Regions from separate parts of the Allobosea sp. 05L423 genome, predicted to be linked through region 1. Evidence: riboswitches for the same ligand, from Rfam matches in the RefSeq annotation. Region 1 holds a riboswitch; each other region holds the start of a gene.

Region 1 (2,255 bases):
GATCGCGGTGACGATGCGGGCGGTGTCCATCCGCTTCAGCCGGGCGCGTGCATTGCTGCGCACATGCTCGCAGAGAGCCGCGGCCTGTGCTCCGTCGAGCTCCGGCAGCGCGATAGTGACGCTTTCGCCCCAGGCACTGTGACTGACCTCGCGCCAGCGGAGCGCCTCGCGGTCCAGGCCGGGCAGATGGCCTGCGTGCTCGATCACGGCGGTCAGCCCCGCGCCGCCGCAAGGAACTCGGCCACCGCGACCGAGCAGCCCTTCGAGGCTTCGCCGTCGACGCGGCCGAACAGCTTGAAGCCACCCGGGACGATCTCGCCGGCGTCCTCGGTCAGGATCGCGGAAACGCAGTTGAAATGCGCGAGGTCGTGATGGACGATGACGCCCCGCTGGCCTTCCGGCAGGTCCGCCCCGGTCAGCGGATCGACGACGCGGCTGCGGATCCAGTGCGGGCCGGATTTGACCGAGGGGCAGGTCTCGTTTCCGTCATCGTAGAGCTGCGAACTCAGCTCGGTCATCCCGTACATGTTGATGCAGGCCGAGCGCGGCACGCCGAAGGCGGCTGCGAGCCCGTCATAGAACTCATCAGGGCCGAGCTCCCGTGACTGGCCCTTGAAGCCGCCGGTGTCGAGGATCAGGCTGCCCTCCGGCAGGGCGAAGCGCCGGCCGCTCGCGGCGAGCGCGTCCAGCACGGGCACGAAGGAATAGCTCGCGCCGAGAAGGGAATAGGGCTCACCGCTCGTCTCCGCCTGCTCCAGCGCCGACAGAAGGCCGTCCAGGTCGAGCCCGTCCGCATTGATGAAGACTTGCGAGTCCGGCGTGCCGCACTCGCGCCGGGCGAGCGAGAGGTAGGTGGCGAGCGAGGAGTTCGGCAGCTTCGTCTCGTCAGGGAAGAGGATGCCCATGCGGATGCGCTCGCGGCCACGCATGAAACGCGCGCGGAAGTTCACCAGCATCGAGCGCTTCCAGACGTCGAGCGTCGGGTGGTAGCTGCGGCCGCGCACGCCCTGCGTCGTGCCGCTCGTCATGAAGACATGGCTTGCCGCCTCCGGCGGGCTGCAGCTCAGCGTCAGATCCTTGAAGGCGGTGATCGGCACGGCGGGGATGTCGCGCCAGCGTCTCACCGAGAGCGGCGTGCGGCCGCGCTGCAGGGCAAAGCGCTTGTAGGGCTCGTTGTTGCGGAACTGATAGGTGAAGACTTTCAGCGCCATCGCCTCGAATTCGGCTTCCGTGGCATCGGGAAGCGAGATGAACGCGAGGAGCGCCTCGATGATCTCGGCTTGCGTCACTGCGGCTCACTCCGTTCGGACGCTCGCTGGCAAGCCGGGAGCGTCGATCGCAACAGGATCATGGGCGCAAGCTGGAATCAGGGCCTGTGACGGCCGCATGTCCCGCATCCCTACGCCGGTATGATCCGGATCAGGTTCGGAGGGTCACCGCGTTGCCGGGTTTGACGCCCGGCCGGCGGAATCTCAGCCTCCTAGCGAGGCCCCCCTGGGAACGGGTTTTAGGTGGGGCTTCGGGCCATGGCTTGTCAAGCATTGCCGGCGCAGGGCCCGCCGCTTTCGGCGAGAAGCCGGGACATGGCGCGCATGCTGAAGAAGAGGCTCGACGCGGGCCCTCAAAACCGTTTCTGTGCCGGCCATGAACGTTCCTGCGCCGCCACCCCGCATCGCCTCCTTTACCTGCGAAAAGAAGCCGGCCACGGGCTCGCGCGGGATGGTCGTCACCAATCATCCGCTCGCCTCGGCGGCGGGCGCGCAGATGCTGCTCGGCGGCGGCAATGCGATCGACGCCGCTGTCGCCTCGCTCTTCGCGCTGACCGTCGCCGAACCGATGATGGTCGGCATTCTCGGTGGCGGCCTGAGTCACATCCGCCTCGCGGATGGACGCCATGTCGTGATCGACAATCTCTCGACCGCGCCGGGCCATGCGACGCCCGACATGTATGACTGCCTGTCCGACGAGATCGGCAGGCAACGCGACACCCGCGACCGCGAGAACGTCGTTGGCGCCAAGGCGGTGGCGGTTCCCGGCGCGCTGAAAGGCTGGTGCGAGGCGCTCGCCCGTTTCGGCACGCTGCCGCTGGCCGAGGTGCTGCAACCGGCGATCGGGCTGGCGGAGCGCGGCTTCGTGGTGACGCCCTATCTGTCGAACTGCATCACCGACAACGCCAGCGATCTCGCCCGCGATCCCGGTCTTGCGGCGATGCTGCTGCCAGGTGGGAAGCCGCTTCAGCCGGGCATGCGGCTCGT
Region 2 (2,255 bases), on a different contig from region 1:
GGCCGATTCCCGCCGCAGCGAGACGGTGACGACCTCGGCGCCCGAGCGCTTCACCGCCTCGGCCAGGATCGCGGGAGACGGATACTGCGCTGTACCGAGGAAAAGCGGATTCTGCGGCTCGAAACCATAGAAGGACGCCATCTCAGCCTCCCTGCATCGGCGCGACGACCTCGATGCGGTCGCCATCGTTCAAAGGCATCTCGGCCCGCTTGCGCGCCGGCACGAACTCGCCGTTCACCGCCGTCGCGACGATGCGGCCGCCATAGCCGAGCTCGGCCAGCGCCTCCGCCAGCGTCTTCGCGGCGATTTCCTGCGGCGCGCCGTTAAGCAGCAAGGTCATGCAGCATCTCCGGTCTGGATTGCGGATTGGACACGGCTTCCGCCGCCATCCACGCCATCGCGGGGCTGAGCAGGAAACCGTGGCGGTAGAGTCCGTTGACGTGGATCACCCGCCCGCGGCGTGTCAGCCGCGGCAGGTTGTCGGGAAAGGCCGGGCGGGCATCGGTACCGATCTCGACCACCTCCGCCTCGCCGAAGGCTGGATGCAGCGCATAGGCCGCGCCGAGCAGCTCCAGCATGGCGCGGGCCGAGATGCGGCTGCGCTCCCCGCTCTCGATCATCGTCGCACCGACCATGAAGAGCCCGTCGGCACGCGGCACGATGTAAAGCGGGATACGCGGGTGCAGCAGACGAACCGGCCGCGACAGGCTGATATCGTCGCTCCGGAGCAGCAGCATCTCACCCTTGACGCCGCGCAGTTCCGGCAGGACATCGCGCGCAGCCAGCCCGCGGCAGTCGAGGACGATATCGGCATCGAGATCGGCCGGTTCGACCGCACTGTCGAAATGGATGACGGCGCCGTTCGCGACCAGCCGCTCGCCCAGAGCGGCGATCGCCTGTCGGGGATCGAGATGCGCCTCCCCAGAGAAGAACAGACCGCGCGAGAATCGCCCGGCGAGATCGGTCTCCAGCCCGGCGATGGCCTCGCCGTCGATATCCTCGAAATGGCTGGTTCGCTGGCCGAAGCGGCGCAGCTCCGACCGATCCCGGCTTGGCGCGACGACGAGCGTGCCCTTGCGGACGACGCCGCCGGCATGACGCTCCCACCAGTCGGCTGCCTGCTGCCCTAGCCGGATCACCGGCTCCTCGGCGCTCTCGCCCTCGCACCAGGGCGCGAGCATGCCGCCAGCATACCAGGAGCAGGCCTCGGCCCCGACGCGCGGGCCGCGTTCATGCACGGTGACGTCAGCGCCGCGCGCCAGCAGTTCGGTGGCGCAGGCGAGACCGACGACGCCGGCGCCGACCACCGCGACTGTCAGGCCTGACTGAGGACGTTCTGCCGTCATGCTTTCCCTGCTCCCGGGAAGGCAGCGGCCTGAGGCGCGAGCAACTTGTCTGCGAGCCGAAGACCGTTCCCTTCGCCGGCATTACCCGGATCAGGTGCGATGGGTTGGCGCAAGCCACGCCTCTCAGCCTTTCGGCACCCCAACGGACAACAGCAATTTAGTGGCAGCGCCGCCGGGGAGCAAGCCAGGCCGGCGCAGGGCTCCGTTGCGGCGGCCTCTTACCTCTCGAGCACTCCCTTCACACGGGAGTGGTCGAGCGCCGCGTTCGCGCGAATACACAGGTCGTACGAAGGAAGTTATCGGCGAGGCTTGTCAAAGGCCTCTGCAATCAGGCATAGAGCCTCTCGCCGGAGACGTGGCCGAGAGGCTGAAGGCACTCGTTTGCTAAATGAGCATACCCCACAAGGGTATCGAGGGTTCGAATCCCTCCGTCTCCGCCACTTCTATCTGCACTAAGCAGATGATTTAATTGAGAAATAGGGGACCGGAAGTTGCGGATACCCCAACACTCGCTCTCGCTCGCAAGTCACGTGGGTGGCGCGAGGCGCGATCATTCATTGAGCAATGCGCTCCGGTTCGCGCCATAAGCAGACTCTGGCTGCCGCCCCGAACCAGACATTCACAGGTTTGCCTTCGTGGTCTGGTGGCGCCCCAAGTGAGACATTCGCCACGAGGCGCCTGACAAGCGGGGGCGGCCGCTTGCCGACGTCTGAGATGTCCGCTTACGGGCGATTCACTTCGGCAACGTCCCGCTTCCGGGCCTGGCCAATCATGCCAAAGGCGGTTGAATTCCAGACGCATTGGCGAAGCAGAAGTAGATCTGTTGCCGCAGCGGGCGAGCGTCGGCGAGCTGCGGATTGCTTCGACCAGCGGCTGTCGCCGGAGATGCAGCGTCGTGACCCGCGCCTT
Region 3 (2,255 bases), on a different contig from region 1:
AGCGGGACGTAAGGAAGCCGCACGCCGGCATGGATGGTGAAATAGTCGACGCCCTGCTCGGCCTGCTCGATCAGCGTGTCCTTGAACACCTCCCAATCGAGCTTGATCGGATCGCCGCCGACCTTCTCCAACGCCTGATAGATCGGCACGGTGCCGATCGGCACCGGCGAATTGCGCAGGATCCAGGAGCGGATGTTGTGGATGTTGCGGCCGGTGGAGAGGTCCATCACCGTGTCGGCGCCCCAGCGGATCGCCCAGACCAGCTTCTCGACCTCCTCGGCCGCGCCGGAGGTGACGGCGGAGTTGCCGATATTGGCGTTGATCTTGACCAGGAAGTTGCGGCCGATCGCCATCGGCTCCAGCTCGGGGTGGTTGATGTTGGCCGGGATGATCGCGCGCCCGCGGGCGATCTCGTCGCGGACGAATTCGGGCGTCACGAATTCCGGCACGCTGGCACCGAAGCTCTCGCCATCGGCATGCCGCTCCCGCGCGCCTTCCAGCATGGCGGCACGACCGAGATTCTCGCGATGGGCGACATAGATCATCTCGGGCGTGATGATGCCCGCCTTCGCGAACTCGTACTGCGTCGTCATCTGGCCCGGCTTCGCCTCGAGGATCGGGCGCTGCGCCGGGCAGGCGGGCACGAGCTGCGCTTCGCTGATATGGCCGTTGTCGGCAGCGGTGACGGCCCGGCCGGGCACGGTCTGGAAGCCGCGGGCATCGAGCCAGGCCCGGCGCGGCTGCGTCAGCCCGGCGTTGAGGTCGATTTTCGCCTCGGTCTCGGTATAGGGGCCGGAGGGATCATAGATGCGCACCGGCGGCTCGGCATCGGTGGTCAGCACGACCTCGCGGAACGGCACGCGCATTTCGGGATGTTCGGGGGCTGCGACATAAATCTTGCGCGAGCCGATGATCGGGCCGGTCGTCACGCTTTGCGGCGCGGTTTTGACGCTGTTCTTCTGGGGTTTGATATGGGCATTCATGGGGATCTCCTCCTTGGTACAGGTCAGGAGATCCGGCGTCGAAGCGGTTCAGTCGCTGTCTGCGGGCAAGGCTTTGCGCCCTGCGATCGCGTTCCAGTCCCTCCGCCGGTATGACCCGGATCAGGTTCGACGGGTTCGGCTTCGGAAGCCATCTCAGCCCTTGCGGGCACCCCTCGGAACGGTACGGAGGTTAGGCGCAGCGAGGCCGCTTGGCAACGGGTGATGCGGCAGACGATCAGAAGGCGGGAATTCTTCAGGCGGAGCGGTCGACAAGGGCGCCCTGCCCGGCCGGGAGCATCGCCTTGCTCTGGTCGACGCTCTGCTGGAGCATGGTGACGAGGCTATGATCGGCCTGCGCGTTCTGTTTGATCATCTCGGCGGACAGCGCCTGCTGCGTCGAGGCGGCCTGCATCGTGACGATGCTGCGGGCAAGGGAGACGGCGTCGCTCATGCCGGCGACGCTAATGCGCCCGCCTTGCCAAATCCTGAACGGCCTCAGGGCCTGATGATCGACGGCACCGCACGCGGCATCGGCAGGTCGCGACCGGGCTGCGGCGGGCCAGCCTGTGCTCCGTCATCGCGCTGTTCACGCCTGTCGGCGCGCGGCGGCGCGGCCCGTTCGCCGGCCGGCGGCCGCACGGCCCCATCTGCCCGGGGCCTCACCGGCACGCCAGGAGCACGCTGTTTCACGGCGGGAGGAACATTCTGAGCCGATGCCGGAAACGGCGCGAAGTAACCCGCGAGCATCAGGCCTGCCATCGCCAGAGCGGACATCTTCATGGCTGCATCTCCCATCGGCTCTCCCTGCGGAAGAGGAACCGCCACGGGCGTGCGGGGGTTCCTCGCGCGCCGCAAAGAACGGGGCTGCCCATGGAGCAGCCCCGTGCGGGATCAGCGGTTCTGACCGGTCAGCAGCGGCGTGATGCGCCGCAGCGTCACGCGCCGATTCTCGCGCGCGGCGTCCTGGGTCTGAACCTTCAGATACTGCTCGCCATAGCCCTGGGTGGTCAGGTTTTCAGGCGGGATCTGGAAGTCGCGCGTCAGGATCTCGGCGACCGACTGGGCCCGGCGATCCGAGAGCGAGAGATTGTCGACATCGGAGCCGACGGCATCGGTATGCCCCTCGACGAGGAAGACCTCGTTCGGCGAGCTCTGCAGGGCCCGCCGGACCGAATCCGCGATCACGGCCAGACGCTGACCCTGGTCCGGCGAAACCTGCCAGGAACCGGTGTCGAAGTTGATCGTATCGATATCGACGCTGCGCATGCGGGC

The links. Region 1 has a riboswitch for thiamine pyrophosphate ahead of AC1DNE_RS14285 (LuxE/PaaK family acyltransferase). Riboswitches for the same ligand answer to the same signal wherever they lie in the genome.
Region 2: linked by a shared signal. The riboswitch ahead of thiO (glycine oxidase ThiO) and the one ahead of AC1DNE_RS14285 (LuxE/PaaK family acyltransferase) in region 1 are both predicted to bind thiamine pyrophosphate.
Region 3: linked by a shared signal. The riboswitch ahead of thiC (phosphomethylpyrimidine synthase ThiC) and the one ahead of AC1DNE_RS14285 (LuxE/PaaK family acyltransferase) in region 1 are both predicted to bind thiamine pyrophosphate.

The regions. Positions count from the first base shown of each region.
Region 1 covers NZ_JBFTOA010000005.1:1,260-3,514, reverse strand. The annotation lists gene AC1DNE_RS14290 (acyl-CoA reductase) at 1-207, opposite strand, end outside; gene AC1DNE_RS14285 (LuxE/PaaK family acyltransferase) at 213-1,289, opposite strand; TPP riboswitch at 1,379-1,506, opposite strand; gene AC1DNE_RS14280 (cephalosporin acylase I) at 1,645-2,255, shown strand, end outside.
Region 2 covers NZ_JBFTOA010000003.1:603,425-605,679, reverse strand. The annotation lists gene AC1DNE_RS11080 (thiazole synthase) at 1-141, opposite strand, end outside; gene thiS (sulfur carrier protein ThiS) at 143-340, opposite strand; gene thiO (glycine oxidase ThiO) at 324-1,319, opposite strand; TPP riboswitch at 1,397-1,498, opposite strand; tRNA gene AC1DNE_RS11065 (tRNA-Ser) at 1,696-1,786, shown strand.
Region 3 covers NZ_JBFTOA010000018.1:95,689-97,943, forward strand. The annotation lists gene thiC (phosphomethylpyrimidine synthase ThiC) at 1-983, opposite strand, end outside; TPP riboswitch at 1,063-1,167, opposite strand; gene AC1DNE_RS25440 (hypothetical protein) at 1,237-1,434, opposite strand; gene AC1DNE_RS25445 (hypothetical protein) at 1,479-1,763, opposite strand; gene AC1DNE_RS25450 (OmpA family protein) at 1,875-2,255, opposite strand, start outside.